3 regions of the Mesorhizobium sp. L-8-10 genome follow, and region 2 is predicted to be linked to each of the others. Evidence: riboswitches for the same ligand, from Rfam matches in the RefSeq annotation. Region 2 holds a riboswitch; each other region holds the start of a gene.

Region 1 (6,974 bases), 610 kb from region 2:
CCGTCACCTCGATCTGCCCGTTGCCGAAGCGCGCTGCCGCTTCAGCGATCGCGGCCAGCGTCGACGGCGCTATGCCGCCCGATACGGGGTTCAGCCGCGCAAGCAGCCCGTCTCCCGTCTCCATCGGTTCGGCGAGCGTCGGGCAGGCGCCCCTCACAAGGTGCCGCGCGTTCTCTTGGACGCGCAAGACACGCTCTGTCGCTTTGGTGGGCGCCGCGCTCATGCCGCGATTTCCTGCGCGCGGGCCTCTTCGATCAACGCTGCGAGGTCGTCGTCGATGGAATTGCGCAGCGGATGCCAGAGGCCGCGCCGCCGCGCCGCCGCGAAACGTTCGGCGATAGCACGGGCCGCCGCCGGGTTCTCCCGCAGCAGGAAGGTCCGCACCTTCTCGTCGCCGAGATAGGCGTCGTGCACGGCTTCGATCAGTGCGCCCGGAATGGCTGCGGTCGTCTCGGCAAAGCCGATCAGCCGGTCGACCGTCTCGGCGAATTCGGAGGCGCCGCGCGGTCCGTGCCGAAGCTGGCCGTCGATGAAGCGCGGGTTGATCGCACGGGCGCGCACCACGCGCGTTACCGCCTCGGCGACCGAGCGTGCCCGCGGCCGGACCGGGTCGGTCGTGTCCAGCGTGATGACGTCGGCATTGCTGCCGAGTGCCGCCAGTGCGGCGGCAAAGCCGCCGATGAAGGCGACGTCTGCCGAGCCTTCCAATATGTCGCGGCCGGGGTCGTCACCGGTGTGGATCAGCAGCTCTGCTTCCGCGACCCGGGCGGCAAAGGCGCCCGGCAAGGCGCGGCCTTGGCCCTCGGCACCGCCGAAGGCATGCGAGGTCGCTTCGAGATAGGCACGGCCGATCTCATCGCGCGTCTGCCATCGCCCGGAGGCGAGGAGCTCCTCGACGCCGGCGCCGTAGCTGCCCGGCGAGGAGCCGAAGATGCGGGCGGGCGCGGATCGCGCCTTGCGGGCTGCCTCGGCGAGTGGATTGTCGCCGGCCGCTTCGTCGCGTGCGGCGACGGCGAGGGTCGCCGCATCCATCAGGGCGATCTGCGTCGGAAACATGTCGCGGAAGAGCCCCGATATCCGCCAGGTGACGTCGACGCGCGGACGGCCGAGCACCGCCGGCGGCAGCACCTCGATGGCGGTGATACGGCCCGTCGCGGGGTCCCATTGCGGGCGGCAGCCCATCAGCGCCAGCCCCTGCGCGATCTCCTCGCCGCCGGTGCGCAGGCTGGCGCTGCCCCAGAGATCGATGACCAGCGCGCGCGGCCAGTCGCCATGATCCTGCAGGTGTCGCCGCAGCACCTCTTCAGCCGCGGCCTTTCCGAGGTCATAGGCTGTCGGCGTCGGCATGGTGCGCGGATCGCTGGCGAAGAGGTTGCGTCCTGTCGGCAGCACGTCGGTCCGCCCGCGCGCCGGCGCGCCGGATGGGCCCGCCGAGATATGGCGGCCGTCGAGGGCGGCGACGAGAGCCAGCCGCTCGGCCTCGGCACTTTCCCGTCGTTGCGGGTCCGCCTCGTTTTCCGGGGACCTGCCATAGACATGCAGGCCTTCCTTGATCGAAAGGTCCTTGAGATCGCACAGCCAGGCATCGATGCGCATCAGCGCGGCGTCCGGATCGTCGGCGTCGTTGACTCCGGCTTCGCGGGCGAGGCCGGACTGCGTTGCCGTCTCGACGATGAGCTTTGCCAACCGGTCGCGGCGGCGGCGGTCGAGCCCGTCGGCTTGCGCATATTCGTCGACGAGGCGTTCCAATCTCTGCTGGTTTTCGTCGAGCCCGGCACCGACGAGCGGCGGCGGCAGGTGGCCGATCGTGACCGCCGCGATGCGGCGCTTGGCTTGGGCCGCCTCGCCCGGATTGCTGACGATGAATGGGTAGATCACCGGCAGCGGGCCGGTGACGATTTCGGGAAAGCAGTCGCGTGACAGCGCCACGGTCTTGCCCGGCAGCCATTCCAGCGTGCCATGGGCACCGACATGGACGAGTGCGTGACAGCCGAGGTTCTCCCGCAGCCAGAAGCCGAAGGCCAGAAGCGCGTGGGTCGGCGGCAAGGACGGGTCGTGATAGTCTGCCCGGCGATCCTCCGATCGTCCGCGGTCCGGCGCCAGCGCGACGGTGACGTTGCCGAACCGCGCGGCGCGGAAGGTGAAGTGAGCTGGGGAGTACCCCTCATCCGACCTCGCTTCGCGAGGCCACCTTCTCCCACAAGGGGAGAAGGAAGGAGCCTGGCTTGGCCGGCTCTGCAAATCACCAGCGTTGAAGATTGGCTGAGACCTCGCGGCGGGTCTTCCCTTCTCCCCTTGTGGGAGAAGGTGGCCGCGCGAAGCGCGGTCGGATGAGGGGTGCCGACCGGACTCAGTTTTTTCCGACAAAAGGCCAATTTCGTCTATCCGCCCCCAGGCCTCCTCGATCTTGCCCCGCGCCTGCTCGGACAGGCCGCCAAACCGCCGCCGATAGTCCGAAATCGAAATCCCTTCGCCTTCTCGCTCGAGCAACTTCAGCAGATCGCGCGGCGTCTCCGGAATGTTCTCGACCTCATAACCCTCGGCCCTGAGGTCGTGCAGCATGGCGAGCACGCTCTGGGGCACGTCGAGGCCTACCGCATAGCCGGTCCGGCCTCCCGCCGCCGGATAATCCGGGATGAGGATCGCGATCCGCCTCTCGCCCCGCGGCGTCTCGCGCAGGCGCACGAGGTTCGCCACACGCTCGGCGAACTGTTCGATACGATCGGCTTCGGGCCGGTTCACCTGGCCCTGGAAGGCGAGCGCGTCGTCGGAGGCGGTGTCGGCCTTGAAGGCTATGGCGCCGGCCAGGATACGTCCGTCAAGCTCCGGCAACACCACATGCATGGCGAGGTCGGCCGGCGCCAATCCGCGCTGGCCGCTCTCCCAGGCGTCGCGCCGTGTCGTCGCGACCACCGCCTGCAGGACCGGCAAGCCGATCCGGTCGAACAGCGTCTCGCCGCCCTCTGTGCCGCTGGCGAAGGCCGTGGTCGTTATGATCAAGGATGGCTGGACGTCCCGCACTGCCTTCTCGACGAAGGCGATCACCGCGGGGTCCTTCAGGCTCGACACGAAGATCGGCAGCGGAAAGATGCCGCGCGAAACCAGTGCCGCGCAGAGCGCGTCGACCGGCGCGACATCGGCGGCGAGCAGCATGGAGCGGTAGAACAGGATGGGCGCGACTGGCGCCCCCTGCGGCCTCGCAGCATTCAACATTTCGAGCGACACCACGCCGCGCTGCGGATCGTAGAAGCCCACCTTGGCAAGCGGCTCCGCCGGCTCTGATTCGACGTCGCTGCCGGCGTGGCGGGCGAGGCGGCGCAGAAGGCCGCGCATGTTCTGCGGCCCGCCTTCGCGGAAATAGGCGAGGAGTCCGTCGAGTTCGGCCGTCGGCAAAGTGGACAGCCCCGCCAGCGTCTCATCCGTTTCGCGGCATTCGCCGGGCAGGAGCACGAGCCGGATGCCATGCTCGCGCGCCACGGCGGCGAGCCGGTCGCAGCCATATCGCCACCAGTCATAGCCGCCGAGCAGCCGCACCAGGATCACCTTGGCGTGGCGTGCGACGCCGTCGATCCAAAGATCCACCGACATCGGGTGCCTGAGATCGCGCAGCCGGGCAAGCCGCATGGAGGGCAGGGCGGTCTCTTCCGCCTTCCATGCGGTCGCGAGGGCCGCGAGGTCGCTGTCGGTGAAGGACAATGCGACCATCTCCGCCGGCGTCTGCCTGAGATCGACGGGCTCGATCAGGTCATCGAGCGATGCGGTGGTGGTCGCGAGGATATGCATCAGGGATGGGCCTGTGTTCCCCTCCCCCTTGAGGGAAGGGTGGCCGCGCAGCGGCCGGGTGGGGTCAGTCCGGCAGCGCGCGAGGTCAATCTTTGCTGTTGTGAAAGCACGACGTCGCGCACGGCCGCAACAACCCCCTCTGGCTGCTGCGCAGCCATCTCCCCCTCAAGGGGGGAGAGAGGCTCGCGAAGCGGAGGTTTCATCAAAAGCTCGTCCTCACCCCGCAAGAATACCCTCGATCGCCGGGCGGTCGAGCCCTTTCAGCCCGATCACCACCAGCCGGCTCCGGCGTTCCTCGGACGGCGCCCAGGGGCGGTCGTAATAATGCGAGACGCGCGGGCCGACGGCCTGCACCAGGAGCCGCATCGGCTTGCCGGCGACGTCGACGAAACCCTTCACTCGCAACACGTTTTCCGCCTCGGAGACCGCGGTAACGCGCCTGGCGAGTGCTTCCGGGTCGGCGATGACAGGCAGGTCGACGATGAAGCTGTCGAAGTCGTCATGGTCGTGATCGAGTTCGTCGTCGTGATGCGTCCTGCGATTCTCGATGTCGTCCTCCACCGCGAGGCCGAGGCCAAGCAGGATCGAGGGATCGACCTTGCCGTTCGTCGACGGCACGATCTTCACCGCCCGCGACAGATGCCCTTCGACCAGGGCGCTGGCGCGCGCGGCGGCGTCGCGGTCGAGCAGGTCGCTCTTCGACAGGATCACGAGGTCGGCGCAGGCGACCTGGTCCTCGAACACCTCTTCGACGGGATCGTCATGGTCGAGCGTACTGTCGGCCTGCCGCTGCTCTTGCAGCGCATCCATGTCGGCGGCCACGCGGCCTTCCGCGAGCGCCGGCCCGTCGACGACGGCCACCACGCCGTCGACTGTCACGCGCCCCTTGATGGCCGGCCACTGGAAGGCCTGGACGAGCGGCTTCGGCAGCGCCAGCCCTGACGTCTCGATGAGGATGTGGTCGACCTTCGGCGAGCGCGAGAGGATCTGGTCGAGCGCCGGCACGAAATCGTCGGCCACGGTGCAGCAGATGCAGCCATTGGCGAGTTCGACGACGTTCTCCTCCTGGCAGCTCTCGATCCCGCAACCCTTGAGGATCTCGCCGTCGATGCCGACGTCGCCGAATTCGTTGACGATGATGGCGAGCCGCTTGCCGTTGGCGTTTTCGAGCATATGGCGGATAAGCGTCGTCTTGCCGGCGCCGAGGAAGCCGGTGACGACAGTGCAGGGGACCCGATCGGCGGAAGCGGTCATGTCTTGTCCTTGAACAATGCGAGAGGCGGTATACGGGCGACGAGCCCGCGCTTGAGGGAATCGGGCCGGCCGCGCCAGGGCAGCAGCCCGTCGGTGGAGGTGTGGAAGAGCTGCGCGCCCGCGACCAGGTCGCCGGCCGCCTCCGGCCTCAGGTCGCCGAACACATAGCTCCAGGCGCCCGGCTTGGTCAGGGCGGCGCTCAGCCGCCGCTTGCAGTTGCCGAGGCACTCGACCTCTTCGACACGGACGTCGGAAGCGGAGTTCTGCGCTCGCGTCGCACTTGCGAGCACCTCGCCCGGCCGGGGTCGCGCGTCGGTACCGGTCGCGTCGCGGCACGAACTGCAGACGATGATGGTGACGATGTCCTGAGGCGCCGCCGAGGCCGATGCCTCGACGCACGGATCACCGGCGGCAATCGCTTCGTCGAATTCCAAACCGTGCTCCTTGCCCGGGACACCCGCCAGGCTTGCAGGATTGATCCTTGACGGCAGGTCTCCTGGCTCGCGGCTCGGCGCTCCGTTCCGCCTTCCCGGGGTCGCGCCCCAGTGGCATCGGGCAAGGAGCTCGCCGCTCACAGTTGCGGGGACAGCTGCGGATTCCGGACCAACGGCCCGTCGCCGCATTCCCTCTTAGCTCCTCTCATTGCTCAGAGGAGACCGTCGAGCGCATTTAGGCTGCGTCGCATCCGGCTGTCAACGCGTCGGAAATAAGGTTTGCCGGGCCTCCGTTTTGGGTTATGAGTCCAGTGTCGACGGTTCCCGCAAGGGAACAAGAGGGAATGCGGTACGGAATTTTTCCAAGGCCGCGGCTGCCCCCGCAACTGTATGCGGCAAGCTCTTGCCCGATGCCACTGGGATTCGTCCCGGGAAGGCGGACCGGAGCGCAGAGCCGCAAGCCAGGAGACCTGCCGGCGACGCGCATTTGGTTCGATGCCCTCGGGTGGAGGGCGAAAGGATTTTGGAATGAACACGGCTTCCACGACACTTGGCGCCTCCGCTTCCACGCAGTCGCGCCTCATGCAGCTGGCGCTGGCCGGCCTTCTTGGCATCTTCGTCATCGGCTTTCTCGGCTTTTCTCCCATGGAGGCCGTCCACAATGCCGCGCACGACTATCGCCATTCGATGGCGTTTCCCTGCCACTAAAGGCGTCCCGTCATGACCGTTTTGCGCAACGTCGTGTTCATCGCGGCGTTGGCCGGGCTCGTTGCGGGCGTCGTGCTCGCGGCGTTGCAGGCCTACGCCACCGTGCCGCTGATCCTGAAGGCGGAGACTTTCGAGAATGCCGAGCCCGCGCATGATCATGGCGCGGCGGCTCCGGCCGATGCCGGCGCGGCCGCCCAGGCGCCGGCTGAGGCCGCCCCGCATGTGCATGAACATGGCGAGGACGCCTGGGCGCCGGCCGACGGCTTCGAGCGCTTTGCCTATACCACCGTCGCCAACGTCGTGAGCGGCATCGGCTTCGCTCTGATCCTTTTGGCGGCTTCCGAACTCGCCGGCGGTATCGCGGGTTGGCGCCAGGGGCTCATCTGGGGCTTCGCCGGCTTTGCCGTCTTCACGCTCGCGCCAGGTCTCGGGCTGCCTCCGGAGTTGCCCGCCATGCCGGCCGCCGACCTGTTCGATCGTCAGGTCTGGTGGATCGGAACGGTCGCCGCGACGGCAGCCGGGCTGGCCATGATCGCGTTCCGGCGCTCTGCGGTCCTCGCGCTGGTCGGCGTCGCCCTGATCGTGGCGCCGCACGTCATCGGTGCGCCGCAGCCGACAAGCCACGAAACGCCTGTTCCGACCGACCTGCACCACGAATTCGTCGTGGCGACCACCATCACCAATCTCCTGTTCTGGCTGGTGCTGGGTGCAGTGGCGGGCGCGGTCCGGTCGCGCTTCATGGGCGGCGAGGCCGGGCTGCGCGGCAGCTTTGCCTGAGTTGCGCGGCAGCCTGAC
Region 2 (6,974 bases):
GCGGGCGCTGCAGGACGGCGAGATTCCCGAGGATCATCCGCTGATCGGGATATGCAAAGTGGACAACATGACCACGGCGCACGGCGCCGATCACCGGCGCTTGCGCGGCCTGCTGTCCAGCAGCTTCGCGCCCAGTCGTATCGCCTTGCTGGCGCCACGGGTCGAACAATGCGTCGATCGACTCCTGGCCGAGATGGCGCAGCGCGGCGGCAGTGCCGATCTGATGAGCGAGTTCGCCGCTCCGCTGCCCACCAACGTGATCGCCGAACTGTTCGGTTTGCCGGACGAACAGCGCGAAGAGATCGTCGCGCTCACCTACAGCCTGGCCAACACCTCCGCCACAGGCGAAGAGGTGCGACAGACGCGGCAGCGCATCCCGGAGTTCTTCCGTCGCCTGATCGCGCTCAAGCGGGGCCAGCTCGGCGATGATCTGGCTTCGGCCCTGATCGTCGCTCGTGACAAAGGCGAGCTCGTTTCCGACACCGAGCTCATCGACATGCTGTTCATGGTGCTCTCTGCGGGCTTCGTGACCACCGCCGGCGTCATCGGCAATGGCGTGCTGGCATTGCTGACGCATCCGCAGCAACTGCACTTGGTGCGCAGCGGCCAAGTTCCGTGGTCACAGGCGATCGAGGAGATCCTGCGCTGGGGCAGCTCAGCGGCCAATCTGCCGTTCCGCTATGCCACCCAGGACGTGGAGATCGACGGATGCCTGGTCCGCCGCGGCGATGCCGTCCTGATGGCGTTCCATGCGGCGAACCGGGACGAAAAGGCCTTCGGTCCCGGCGCCAACAGGTTCGATGTCACCCGGCGGCACAACCCGCATTTGTCATTCGGCGAGGGGCCGCATTCCTGCCTGGGCGCTGCGCTGGCGCGCCTGGAATTGCGCTGCGCCTTCCCCGCGCTGTTCGGGCGGCTGGAGGATCTGGCGCTGACCATCGCTGCGGAGGACGTCGTCTACATGCCGTCTTACGTGATTCGCTGCCCGCAGCGCCTGCTGGTCAGCTTCCGCCCTTCCGTCGCTTAGAGAGTGCGGCATTCACCCCGGATTCGGTGATTCTCGGTTCGCCGGGGTGGCTTGTCTCGCACGAGGGGGGCGAGCATGCCCGGTTACGCACGATCGTGGCGCCGGCCTTCAGCAACCGCAGGGTGAAGGTGCTCGCGCAGCAGGTCGAGGCGATCGCCGCGCAGTTGTTCGAGACGCTGGCGGCCCAGCCCCAGCCCGCCGACCTGAGGCGCCACCTCTCCTTTCCGCTGCCGGCCATGGTCATCAGCGCGCTGATGGGCGAGTGCGCAAGCACGCTGAGCGAAGCCGAGCGGGAACAAATACCGGGATTCCCGGCTGACCGTGACGACCTGGCCCGACTTTACGCCCTTTGAGCCCGGCGACCTCGATCTGATCCGGCGTCGCCGATGAGGACAAGGATCTCTCCGAGCCTGCACTGATAAGAGGCGGCATCGTAAGCGGCTTTGGGCGAAAGAGACCGATCAGCGCAAGGGCATTATTCGCATCATCACATAAACATCTCGTTATGTGTATTGACAAGGAGCGAAGCGGCTGTGATTGTGCGCATGTCATGGTTCTCCGCGCGGCACTGCCGTAGCGGAGCTAAGAGGGAAGCCGGTGCGATGCCGGCGCTGCCCCCGCAACTGTTAGCGGCGAGCCAAGCCCATTGGTGTCACTGAGGCGAACGGCCTCGGGAAGACGGGCAGAGGCTTTGACCCGCGAGCCAGGAGACCTGCCACGACGAACAACGTCCACGGGCGGGGTGTCTCGGTGGCCGCGGTAGCCTGGCTTCGTGCCGCCTGCTCGCGCGTTCCTTGTCCCCACGCCCCAACCATCGGGGTATGGCATGACTGTCTCTCAACAAATTCCTGTGGCAACGCTCGGCGTGCCGCGTATCGGTCGACGGCGGGAACTGAAATTCGCGCTTGAAAGCTACTGGTCCGGAAAATCTCCCGCTGCCGACCTGCTCGCGACGGCGAAGGCGCTACGCGCCGCCAGCTGGAGGGAGCAGCACGATCGCGGCGTGTCGAAAATCCCGTCCAACGATTTCTCGCTTTATGACCATGTGCTCGACACCGTCGCCATGGTCGGCGCCGTGCCGGCACGATACACCTGGACTGACGGCGAGGTCCCACTCGATACCTATTTCGCAATGGCGCGCGGCAACCAAGATCAGGCCGCTGATTGCGGACATGCCGGTGACGAGCATGCGGCCAACGGGCATGGCCTTGCCGCGATGGAAATGACCAAATGGTTCGACACCAACTATCACTACATTGTGCCGGAACTTACCGACGATCAGAGCTTTGCCCTCTCGTCGGCAAAACCGGTCGATCATTTCCTCGAGGCCAAGGCGCTCGGCATCCACACGCGCCCGGTCCTGCTTGGACCGGTTACGTTTCTCAAGTTGGCGAAGTCACCTGAGGAAGGTTTCAACCCTGTCGCGCTCCTGCCACGGCTGCTGGCCGTCTACGAGGAGCTCCTGCGGAGGCTGAAGCTCGCGGGAGCCGATTGGGTACAGATCGATGAGCCGGCGCTCGTGCTGGATCTGATTCCCAACGAACGGGATGCGCTCCAATTCGCCTACTGCCGGCTGGCGAAAGCAGCACCCGAGTTGAAGATCATGGTCGCTACCTATTTCGGATCGCTGGGAGACAATCTCGAGACCGCAATTTCTCTGCCCGTGGCGGGACTGCACATCGATCTCGTGCGCGCTCCAGAGCAGTTGGAGACCGTCGGCCGGCTCGCGCGGAAGGAACTTGTGCTCTCGCTCGGGCTGATCGACGGCCGCAACGTCTGGCGCGCGAACCTGCCTGCCATACTTGACCGCATCAAGCCGATCGTCGCCGGCTGGCCGTTGGACCGCGTGGAGATCGCCCCGTCCTGCTCGATGCTGCATGTGCCGATCGACCTGGACATGGAGACGGCACTCGATGCGGACGTGAAATCGTGGCTCGCCTTCGCGGCGCAAAAGACCGGCGAGCTGGTCGTGCTCGCCCGTGCCCTGGCCGAAGGCCGGGACGCGGTCGCCGCCGAACTAGAGGCGTCGGCTGAGGCTGCCGCCGTTCGCGCGACATCCGCTAAGGTGCATGATCCGCTCGTCGAAGGACGGGTCGCCAGCATCAAGGTCGGCATGACGCGCCGGAAGAGCGCATTCGACGTGCGCTCCAAGCTTCAGGGCGACACGTTTGGCCTGCCATCCTTCCCCACCACGACGATCGGCTCCTTCCCGCAAACAGCCGAGGTTCGCAAGGCGCGGGCAGCCCATGCCAAGGGCGAGCTGAGTTACGTCGACTATGAGGCCTTCCTGAAAAAAGAGATAGAAGCCGCCGTTCGCTGGCAAGAAGAGATCGGACTCGACGTGCTGGTCCACGGCGAATTCGAGCGCAACGATATGGTGCAGTATTTCGCCGAGCAGCTCCGCGGCTTTGCCTTCACGCAGCATGGGTGGGTGCAGAGCTATGGCTCGCGCTTTGTGCGACCCCCGATCATCATTGGCGATGTGTCGCGACAAAATCCGATGACACTACACTGGTGGCGATACGCCCAGTCGCTGACGCCAAAGCCGGTGAAGGGCATGCTTACCGGCCCGGTGACGATCCTCAACTGGTCCTTCGTCCGAGACGACCTTCCGCGCTCAGCCGTCTGCCGCCAAGTCGCGCTCGCCATTCGCGATGAAGTGAGCGACCTCGAAAAGGCCGGCGCCAAGATGATCCAGATCGACGAAGCCGCACTGCGCGAGGGCTTGCCGCTTCGTGAGGACGACTGGGAAACCTATCTCGACTGGGCCGTCGAATGCTTCCGGCTGGCTTCAACGGCGGTTGGCGATGCGACCCAGATTCACACCCATATGTGCTACTCCGAGTTCGGCGACATCGTGGACGCGATTGCTGCAATGGATGCCGATGTGATCTCCATTGAAACCTCGCGCTCGCAGATGGAACTGCTTGATGCGCTTCGAACCTTCAAGTATCCGAACGAGATCGGTCCTGGCGTCTATGACATTCACTCGCCGCGGGTCCCGGAGGTGGGCGAGATTTCCAACCTCATCATGCTTGCTCGCGATCGATTGTTGGATGGCCAATTGTGGGTGAACCCCGACTGCGGTCTCAAAACACGCAGATGGGAGGAGGTCCGCCCTGCCCTGATGAACATGGTGGCTGCGGCACGCGCAATCCGGGAAAAAGCGCAGACGGCGTAGGGCTCGGTGCCACTCGCCGGCGGTGAGCGGCAACGCCACACACCGGGCAATCTTGGGGTGAGTCCATCCGGCGCACCCAAGGCAATCGAGCTGCCAGTGACGAAGCGCCTCAGCAGCCTTGGCTTGGCCGAGGCCCTTTTCATGGCGCGTCGAAGTCAGCTGTTCCAGAGGCCTCCGTTGGAGGGCGATCGAAGGAGGCTTGGGCCTCAAATGAGCCGGCCAGAAACGAGAAGGCTCTCCGCCAGCCCGTTTCGGATTATTCCGTGTTGGGATCATCCAGTGTCACTATCGTCTCCCCGACCTTGGTCGCCGAACCCCCCCGTCCCGACCATCGGGAGAAGCATCAGCGATCACGCGGCGCCGGTCCGCGGAGCGTGTTCCGGAAGATCGGATGCAGGGCCAAGCTGGGGGAAGGTTCATACGGTACTTCCGGAGACTGTTGAAGCGGCATCGACGCTCCGCCATCTGCACCGGGCCAATTCCCGCTCGACGGCTCTGTCTGCCTCTGGCTGCAATCACGATCACCGCGACGGCGAAGCCGAGCGGCCGCAGCTGGCTGGCGGACCCTTGTGTTTTGATGGTGGAAGATCAGGCGCCGGACCAGGAAAGCCGCCGCGGAAAGTGCGGTGTTGGCTTGCTCCTGGCGGAGCCGGCAGGGGTGTTCGGACCGCGCCCAATAGCGATGTGCAGATGGCCGAAATTCATCAGCGCCATGATCCTGAATATCAATCGCTGCGCAGAATGCGTGCTTCGAGCGCGGCCGCGACGAAAGCTCGTCGAGCAGCTGGTGGATGGGTCTTACCGCGTAACACCTGCAGACAGGTGTCCATCGCTATCCTGCGTTTATCGGTCTCATGATGCAGATCCCGGAGCAAGATAGCGGCCGCGTCGTTGACGTCGAACACGACACGCTCCGAGCCGCGGCGGCTAAGCTGAACTACGACTGGCCTCTCAAATCTGATCAACCCGGTCATCCCCTCCTCCACAGCCACTACTCGGCAAACAGCGCGGGCCGCATTTCTTTATTCAGCCGAACGCGACCGCTGCATCGCGCCAATGAGCCTGGCCATTGGCGGGCAAGCGATCGCCATGAGCTGCGTCTGGCATGGTCAGCTTGCGTGCGATCTGCGGTTTTGCAGTTGGTGGTGAGGAACTGCTTCTCATTCGCGTGGTCTAGCTGTTAAACCTGTGCATACTGCACTATTCGACGCGGCTCGCGCCAGTCTCAAACACTTCGTCGAAATCTACACCTGCACTTTTCCACTGCCCGATCTGCAGGCGGCGATCCACTGCATCGCGGAGGTTGAATCTTCCAAGATGGCGACCCGCTTCGCAAAGCCAAAAAAGGCATTGCGCGCCGTGCTTACCGGCTTGCGCCCATCGTACGCATCGTAGCATGCCCTCAGGGCGGCTTCGTGGATCATGTCTCTGCGATCTTCCGGCCATTCATTGAGAAAATCGATTGCATCCGCAAGGCCGGCGATCTCTTGGATGATGTGCGTTGCGCGCCTCACGAAAAGCGGGCTGCTGAAAGCCTCAGCGTTCATTCGTTCCTCCAACCTTCCAAATAGCCGATTTGTGTGAAGAGGCGCCGCATCGACGCGAGGCGACCCTGACACAATGTGTTGTCAGGGCGATGACGGTTCAAGAGGAAGATCCGCGACGGCGACCGGGCGTGCAGCGATCCGCCAACACATCATGCAATGGCTTTGGTTGCCATCAAACGCGGTCGTCACTATTAAGCTACGAGATGATTCTTACCCGGCTACTCTAATTCCGCAGGAGCGTTTTCATGACCGAAGAAACCGAGAGCAAAGCCGACAACCTCATCGAACTCACCGCCCATGTCGTCTCAGCCTATGTTTCGAACAATCCGGTTCCCGTCGGTGAACTGCCTGGGCTTATCGGCCAGATCCACATCGCATTGAAAGGCACTGCTGGTGGTGCCGCACCAGAAAAATCGGAAGCTCTCAAGCCTGCCGTACCGATCAGAAAATCGGTTACACCCGACTACATTATCAGCCTTGAGGACGGTAAGAAGTTCAAGTCGCTCAAGCGTCACCTGGCCACCCACTATGGCCTCACGCCCGACGAATATCGCGCGAAATGGGGGCTGCCGGTGGACTATCCTATGGTGGCGCCGAACTACGCTGCGGCGCGCTCGGCATTGGCCAAGACCATGGGTCTGGGCCGCAAGCCGAAGGAACCGGAAGCGACGGCACCTGCCAAGCGGCCCCGCAAGAAAGCCGCAGCCTGACCCCACTTTTCAGGATCGACGAAGCGGGCCCGGCATGATTTCGCACTCGCGAGATAAAATTTGTGCGTTGCAATATCTGCGGCGATCGGTATGATCATGGTGTCGGCCATCTACTCCTCCCAGATGTGGTGCCGACGCTGGATGGGGCGCACCTCCTCCCGCGTCTCATTCTAGATCGAGCCCGCTGCCACCTCCTCCCGGTAGCGGGCTTTTTCTTTGTCTGAGGCGCGATTTCGGTCCGGGCCAACGCACTTGGCTCTAAGCGAGGCGAATGCTCCGAACTTCCAGGCCTTTCTTGCCCTGCCCGCATTGGACAAACACCTTCTGGCCCTCCATCAGCATGCTGAGTCCTGAGCGGGTCAGCGCGGTGGCATGAACGAAGATGTCCTTCTCACCGTTTTCAGGTGCAATGAAGCCGAAGCCCTTTTGGGGATTGTACCACTTGACCGTGGCCTCGCTCTCCAGCTGGGCGCTCGTCCCGGCGGTGGACTCTCCAGCGCAACGCGTAT
Region 3 (6,974 bases), 780 kb from region 2:
AGCAAAGTTGCCACAGTCCATACTCGCCCCATCGCCATGGATCGTTCAGTCTCCATCCGACCAGCCGTTGATTTGCGCCACCCCACCTGCTGACGCAGGGGTCGTACAGCAATCCTCACGAGATGAACAGACCAACGGATCGACGGTCGTCGGCTGACCAAAATCCAGGAACTACGGTCCATTCCCGGTTACCCGGCCGGCAAGCAAGACAGTTCCTGGCGGATAGCGCCGACAGGTCGTATGACGGATAACGTCACTGGCACCGCAGCGGAACCCGGCGAAATCAGGCGCGCGCGACCTGAACCATGCCACCAAGGGCGGCAAAGACGGTGCGCACGATGCCTGCTGCATCGAGGCCCGCATCCGCATACATTTTCTCGGGCTTGCCGTGGTCGGTGAACTCATCGGGCAAGACAAGCGGCCTGACTTTCAGCCCTTGGTCGAGCAGGCCCTCGACCGCCAGGAACTGCAGGACGTGGCTCGCGAAACCGCCGACCGAGCCCTCTTCGACAGTGACCAGCACCTCATGCGACCGGGCCAGTCTGCGGACGAGATCCTGATCGAGCGGCTTGGCGAAACGCGCATCGGCGACCGTCGTCGACAGGCCGGCCGCATCCAGTTCCTCGGCCGCAGCGACACAATCCTGAAGCCGCGTTCCGAAAGAGAGCAGCGCGATCTTGGTGCCTTCCTTGACGATACGGCCCTTGCCGATCTCCAGAAGGGAACCCCGCTCCGGCATTTCGACGCCGACGCCGTTGCCGCGCGGATAACGGAAGGCGATCGGGCCCTCGTCAAACGCGGCTGCCGTGCGCACCATGTGGCGCAATTCGGCCTCGTCGGCCGCCGCCATCACCACAAAACCGGGAAGCGAAGCGAGATAGGTCGTGTCGAAGGCACCGCAATGGGTCGGGCCGTCCGCTCCGACGAAGCCGGCCCGATCGATCGGGAAACGCACCGGCAACTTCTGGATCGCCACGTCGTGAACGACCTGGTCATAAGCGCGCTGCAGAAACGTCGAATAGATCGCGGCAAAGGGTTTCAACCCCTCGGTTGCCAGACCGGCGGCGAAGGTGACCGCATGCTGCTCGGCGATGCCCACATCGAATGTGCGGGAGGGGAAGGCTTCGCCGAACAGGTCCAGGCCGGTGCCGGAGGGCATCGCCGCCGTGATCGCAACGATTCGATCGTCTTCCCGCGCCTCCTGGATCAGGCTCTCGGCAAAGACCTTGGTATAGGCCGGGGCGTTTGCCGGCGCCTTGGCCTGTGCGCCTGTGATGATGTCGAACTTGTTGACGCCGTGATATTTGTCGCTGGCCTCCTCGGCCGGCGCGTAACCCTTGCCCTTCTGCGTCACGACGTGGATCAGGATAGGCCCTTCGCCATTGTCGCGGACGTTCTTCAGCACCGGGATGAGATGCTCGAGATTGTGTCCGTCGATCGGCCCGATGTGATAGAAGCCGAGTTCCTCGAACAGCGTGCCGCCGGTGACATAGCCGCGCGCATGCTCGACCGCGCGGGTGATCGCCCTGTTGGCGCGCTTGCCGAGATAGGAGGTCAGCTTCTTGCCGACGTCGCGCAGGCCGAGATAGGCCTTCCCCGAGGCGAGGCGGGCGAGATAGGCGCTCATTGCGCCGGTTGGCGGGGCGATCGACATGTCGTTGTCGTTGAGGATGACGATCAGCCGCGCGTCGAGCGCGCCGGCGTTGTTCATCGCCTCATAGGCCATGCCCGCCGACATGGCGCCGTCGCCGATGACGGCGATAACGTTGTTCCGGCCCCCGACCAGGTCGCGCGCCACGGCCATGCCGAGCCCGGCAGAGATCGAGGTCGACGAATGCGCGGCTCCGAACGGATCGTATTCGCTCTCGCCGCGCTTGGTGAAGCCCGACAGGCCGCCTTCCTGGCGCAGGGTGCGGATGCGATCACGGCGGCTGGTGAGGATCTTATGCGGATAGGCCTGGTGGCCGACGTCCCAGATCAGCCTGTCTTCGGGCGTATTGAAGACGTAATGCAGCGCCACGGTCAGTTCGACCACGCCCAGGCCGGCGCCAAGGTGCCCGCCGGTCCGGGAGACGGCATCGATCAGTTCGGCGCGCAGTTCGGCAGCGACCTGCGGCAGGTCGCTTTCCGGCAACCGGCGAAGGTCCGCGGGGATGCGGACTTTGTCCAGAAGCGGCGTCACGGGGATTGAAGTCACTTGCAACGGAACCTGTCTGCTCGAAAGATCATACGGGAGATGTCAGGGAGATAAGGCTTGGCCCTGGCAAAGTAAATGCGCGGCAATGACGCGCATCAGTTTTCAGGGAGCGGAATGAATTCCTTCTCGTCACCGGGCACGATGTCGAAGCGGCCGGTCCGCCATTCTTCCTTGGCCTGCTCGATACGCTCCTGGGAGGAGGAAACGAAATTCCACCAGATGTAGCGCTTCGAGCCGAGCGAAGCGCCGCCGAACAGCATGAAATGGGCGCCCGCCTCCGTGGAGACGGTGATCCTGTCGCCCGGCCGGAACACAAGCAGCCTGTCCGAGGGGAAACGATCGCCGGCGATCGTCACCATACCGTCGAGAACGTATATCGCCCGCTCCTCGGCCTCGGCCGGCAGGTCCACGCTGGCGCCGGCGTCCAAACGGATATCGACATAGAGCGTGTCCGAGGTCGTTCGCACCGGCGAGCGCATGCCGTCGAAATCGCCGATGACGACCCGCCCGGTGACGCCCTGATAGGAGAAGTCGGGCAGTTCGCCGCGCGGCGTGTTGTCGAAGACGGGGGCCATCTCCTCCTTGTCCTCGGGCAGGGCCAGCCAGGTCTGCAGTCCCGAGATCGACAAAGGACCGCCACGCAATTCCTCCGGCGAACGCTCGGAATGGACGATGCCACGCCCGGCTGTCATCAGGTTCACATCGCCGGGCTCGATGACCATCTCGGTGCCGAGCGAATCACGATGGCGCACCTTGCCGTCGAACAGATAGGTCACCGTCGACAGGCCGATATGCGGATGCGGCCTCACGTCGAGCGCCTGGCCGGCCCGCAGGATCGCCGGCCCCATACGGTCGAAGAAGATGAAGGGGCCGACGAGGCGGCGGCGCGCTGTCGGCAGTGCCCGGCGAACGGCGAATCCGCCGATGTCGCGCGCATTGGGAATGACCATCAGTTCGATGGCGTCGCAGGCAAAGACGTCGCCGGCTTGAGGGTCGTTTCCGGGAAAGAAACTCATCGGTCGCTCCAGCCATTCAAGCGCCGCCGCAGCAATCGCTGCCGCAAGGCGAGGTTGCAGCTTACGCCCTCCGGAAACTTTTCCAACCCCAGGGGCCGACGGCAGGCGGGTTCAGAGGCCCGTCGCTATTCCGCGTCGAGCGGCTCCGTCCCGACGGGTTTGCCGTCACGCGATAGGCGGATTTTCTCGACCTTGTCTTCCGCGGCCTTCAAAAGGCGGTCGCAGTGAGACTTGAGCGCTTCGCCGCGCTCATAGATCCGGATCGACTGGTCGAGCGGCACGTCGCCCTTCTCCAGATCGTCGACGATGCGCTCGAGCGCGGCCAATGCCTGCTCGAAGCTCATGGCCTTGATGTCGTCATTGGTCTCGCCGGCCATGGCCTATCCTTTCATCAAGCGCTTCACATGGGCCGCGACCGAAAAGGCCAGGCCCTGCAGGTCGTAGCCGCCCTCGAGCAGGCTGACGAGCCGCCCGTTCGCATAGCGCGACGCGCGATCCATCAATACGCCGGTCGCCCAGTCGAAATCGGCCTCGGTCAGGTTGATCTCGGCCAGCGGGTCGCGGTGATGCGCATCGAACCCCGCCGAGATGATCACGAGGTCCGGCCGGAAATCGTCGATCGCCGGCAATACCCGCGACAGGAAGGCGTCGCGGAACAGGTCGGAACCGGAGTTCGGGCTGAGCGGGGCATTGACGATGTTGCCCGCGCCGGTTTCGTTCCAGGCGCCGGTTCCCGGGAAAAGCGGCATCTGGTGCGTCGAACAATAAAGTACCGAGGGATCGCTCCAGAAGATGTCCTGGGTGCCGTTCCCGTGATGCACGTCCCAGTCGACGATCGCCACGCGCTCGGCACCATGCTTCTTCTGGGCGTGGCGCGCCGCGACCGCCGCGGTGTTGAACAGGCAGAAGCCCATGGCCGTCGTGCGCTCGGCATGGTGGCCGGGCGGCCGAGCGGCGACGAAGACATTGTCGGCCGCGCCCTTGAAAACGTCGTCCACCGCGGCATTGGCTGCGCCGATGGCGGTCAGCGCCGCCTGCCAGCTCTTCGGGCTGACGGAGGTGTCGGCGTCGATGCGTGCAAGCCCCGTGTCGGGGACAGCCGCCTCGACGCGACGCACGAACTCTTCGGGATGTGCATAGAGGATGGTCTCCCGGTCGCCTTGCGGCGCCTCTACCCGCTCGAGATGGGCAAAGGCCTCGTCTTCGAGCACGCGCGTGATCGCGCGCAGCCGGTCGGGCCGTTCTGGATGACCGGGGGGCGTTATATGTTCGAGATAGATCGGATGCGAATAGAGACGCGTCACCATGGAGCGCAATCTAGTGCGCCGGCCACGCGAATGGAACCGCCGGGCATGGCTGATGGCACGATCGCTGGGGAAATCCCCGCCGGCCTGGGGATGGCCGTGACGGGCGGTGACTTTCAATCAATGACGGCCTAAGGTCGCCGCCGCTGCCAGGTGCCCGCGGCGACGCGGGAGAATCGGGAACACGGTTGAAATCCGTGGCGCGCCCAGCGCTGTAAGAGGGACTGCTTCGGCAAGACGTCACTGTTCACGGAAACGGGAAGACGCCGGAGCGGGACGATCTCCAGCCAGAAGACCGGCCCGGCAGGCATAGCCATCCGCTTGGTCAGGCGGCGGGTTTTCGATCGCAAGGGGACAGGCGATGCCGACCAACGACCGTCAGAACGACAATTCCTTCGACTCCTTCGCCCGAGACGCGGTCTACCGGGCGATCTTCACCCGTCGCGACGTGCGAAGCCATTTCGTCGACGAGCCTCTCGATGATGCGGTGCTGGCGAGGCTGCTTTCTGCCGCCCATCACGCACCTTCGGTCGGCTACATGCAGCCCTGGAATTTCATCCTCGTCCGGGATCGCGAACGTCGACATCAGGTCCGAGACCTCTTCCTCGCCGCAAAAACCCGGGAAGCCGAAGTCATGGAAGCGGACAAGCAAGAGCTCTACCGGTCCCTCAAGCTGGAAGGCATCGTCGAGAGCGCGATCAATCTCTGCGTCACCTGCGATCGCGCCCGCTCGAGGGCTTCGCCGCTCGGGCGATCGCACAATCCCGAGATGGATCTCTTCAGCACGGTCTGTGCGGTCCAGAACTTCTGGCTCGCAGCCCGCGCGGAAGGCGTCGGGGTCGGCTGGGTGAGCATTCTCGATATGGCTGCCCTGAAACGGCTGCTGGCCATACCCGATCATGTGGTCCCCATCGCCTATCTCTGTGTCGGCCGAGTCTCCACCTTCGCTGGGCGACCCGACCTCGAAACGAAGGGCTGGGGCAAGCGCCTGCCGTTGTCGACGCTGATCATGAGCGAGAGCTACGCAGGAGCCGGCGAGGGCGGGCTCAAGCGCCTGATCGATGAAGCGTCGGGGGATTGAGGAATCGCACCCTCGTGGCAGCCTCGCAGCAATGCCGGGTATTCACGCAATAGTGTCAATCGCGATCTCGATCGTGCCGCCATCGGGAAGATAATTGCGGCAGCGAGGAGGAAACCGATGCTGAGCAAGATTGCGGGCGCCCTGTTGCTGCTTTTCCTGGCGGCATTGCCGACGCCGGCCGCCGAGTTGCCGCAGTCGGGGAATCCGGTATTCGATCGAACGGTGCGGCTTGTCGTCAACAGCTTCTACGACCGGTCGGCGCTCGACCGCTTTGAAGATGCGGTGCGGCGCGAGATCGAGGATTCCCGCTCACCCGTCACGGCCGCCAGTCCGGCCGAGCGTGTCGACACTGCGATCGATGCCATTCTCGCCAGCCTGCAGGTGTCGCATACCGGCCGCTTCCGGCCTGACGGCATCGACTATTTCGAGCTCGCCGATGTCTTTCGTTACGCGCTGCGGGCCGACATGCGCCGCCTGTTCCCGCCCGACGGCGAAGCCGCCTATGCCGGGATCGGCATGATCGTGCGGCAAGGCAACGGCCTTGGATTCGTGAGCGAAGTCTATGACGGGTCGCCAGCGGCCCGGGCCGGGATCCTGGTCGGGGACGAAGTCATGTCGGTCGACGGGGCTCCCTATCGCGAGATCATCTCCTTTCGCGGCAAGGCAGGCCAGACGGTCGAGATCAAGCTGCGTCGCCGCCCCGGGGACCAGCCGCTCGACAAGACGGTCCAGGTCAAGCTTCTGCGACCGCTGCCCATGTTCGAGAAGGCGATCGAAGACAGCGCAACGATCATGGAACGGGACGGCCGCAAGATCGGCTATATCAGGCTGTGGACGCTCGCGGCGCCACGCTCCATGAACAAGGTGGCCGAAGCGCTCGCCCGAGGTCCGCTCGAGCAGGCCGACGGTCTGGTGCTCGACCTGCGCGGCCGCTGGGGCGGCGGAAGCGCCGACGCGGCGGAGCTTTTCCTGGGGGGCACGCCGCCCTTCCGGCTGATCCAACGCGACGGCGAGGCCATTCTCGCCAATGTGCGCTGGCGCAGACCGGTCGTCGCCATCATTGACGAGGGCACTCGCAGCGGCCTCGAAGTCTTCGCCTATGCCCTGAAGGCCAAGGGCGTCAGGCTGGTCGGAGCGCGCAGTGCGGGCGCCCTGCTCGCCGGCCGGGTGTTCCTGCTTCCCGATGACAGCCTGCTCGAACTGGCCGTTTCGGACGCCGTCATCGGCGACGACACAAGGCTCGAGGGGCGTGGCGTCCAGCCCGACCTGCCTGTGCCTTTCATCCTTCCCTATGCAGCCGGGCGGGACCCGCAGCGCGATGCCGCGGTCGACGAGATGCGGCGCATCCTGGCCGACGGCTGACGTTCTTCATGCCA

What was found. Region 2 has a riboswitch for cobalamin ahead of metE (5-methyltetrahydropteroyltriglutamate--homocysteine S-methyltransferase). Riboswitches for the same ligand answer to the same signal wherever they lie in the genome.
Region 1: linked by a shared signal. The riboswitch ahead of JN280_RS36620 (DUF1636 family protein) and the one ahead of metE (5-methyltetrahydropteroyltriglutamate--homocysteine S-methyltransferase) in region 2 are both predicted to bind cobalamin.
Region 3: linked by a shared signal. The riboswitch ahead of bluB (5,6-dimethylbenzimidazole synthase) and the one ahead of metE (5-methyltetrahydropteroyltriglutamate--homocysteine S-methyltransferase) in region 2 are both predicted to bind cobalamin.

What each region holds. Positions count from the first base shown of each region.
Region 1 is NZ_AP023263.1:7,886,451-7,893,424, reverse strand. It holds gene cobG (precorrin-3B synthase) at 1-223, opposite strand, end outside; gene JN280_RS36630 (cobaltochelatase subunit CobN) at 220-3,783, opposite strand; gene cobW (cobalamin biosynthesis protein CobW) at 4,000-5,037, opposite strand; gene JN280_RS36620 (DUF1636 family protein) at 5,034-5,453, opposite strand; cobalamin riboswitch at 5,507-5,713, opposite strand; cobalamin riboswitch at 5,773-5,963, shown strand; gene JN280_RS36615 (CbtB domain-containing protein) at 6,000-6,179, shown strand; gene JN280_RS36610 (CbtA family protein) at 6,192-6,956, shown strand; gene cobU (bifunctional adenosylcobinamide kinase/adenosylcobinamide-phosphate guanylyltransferase) at 6,949-6,974, shown strand, end outside.
Region 2 is NZ_AP023263.1:7,278,115-7,285,088, forward strand. It holds gene JN280_RS33940 (cytochrome P450 family protein) at 1-1,027, shown strand, start outside; partial or broken gene JN280_RS33945 (cytochrome P450) at 964-1,287, shown strand; cobalamin riboswitch at 1,562-1,761, shown strand; gene metE (5-methyltetrahydropteroyltriglutamate--homocysteine S-methyltransferase) at 1,878-4,208, shown strand; gene JN280_RS33955 (DUF982 domain-containing protein) at 4,934-5,182, opposite strand; gene JN280_RS33960 (DUF982 domain-containing protein) at 5,453-5,755, opposite strand; gene JN280_RS33965 (MucR family transcriptional regulator) at 6,001-6,465, shown strand; gene JN280_RS40050 (cold-shock protein) at 6,724-6,974, opposite strand, start outside.
Region 3 is NZ_AP023263.1:6,500,650-6,507,623, forward strand. It holds gene JN280_RS30410 (hypothetical protein) at 1-14, opposite strand, end outside; gene dxs (1-deoxy-D-xylulose-5-phosphate synthase) at 284-2,197, opposite strand; gene JN280_RS30420 (pirin family protein) at 2,293-3,213, opposite strand; gene JN280_RS30425 (exodeoxyribonuclease VII small subunit) at 3,339-3,590, opposite strand; gene JN280_RS30430 (histone deacetylase family protein) at 3,594-4,520, opposite strand; cobalamin riboswitch at 4,652-4,835, shown strand; gene bluB (5,6-dimethylbenzimidazole synthase) at 4,879-5,598, shown strand; gene JN280_RS30440 (S41 family peptidase) at 5,716-6,960, shown strand.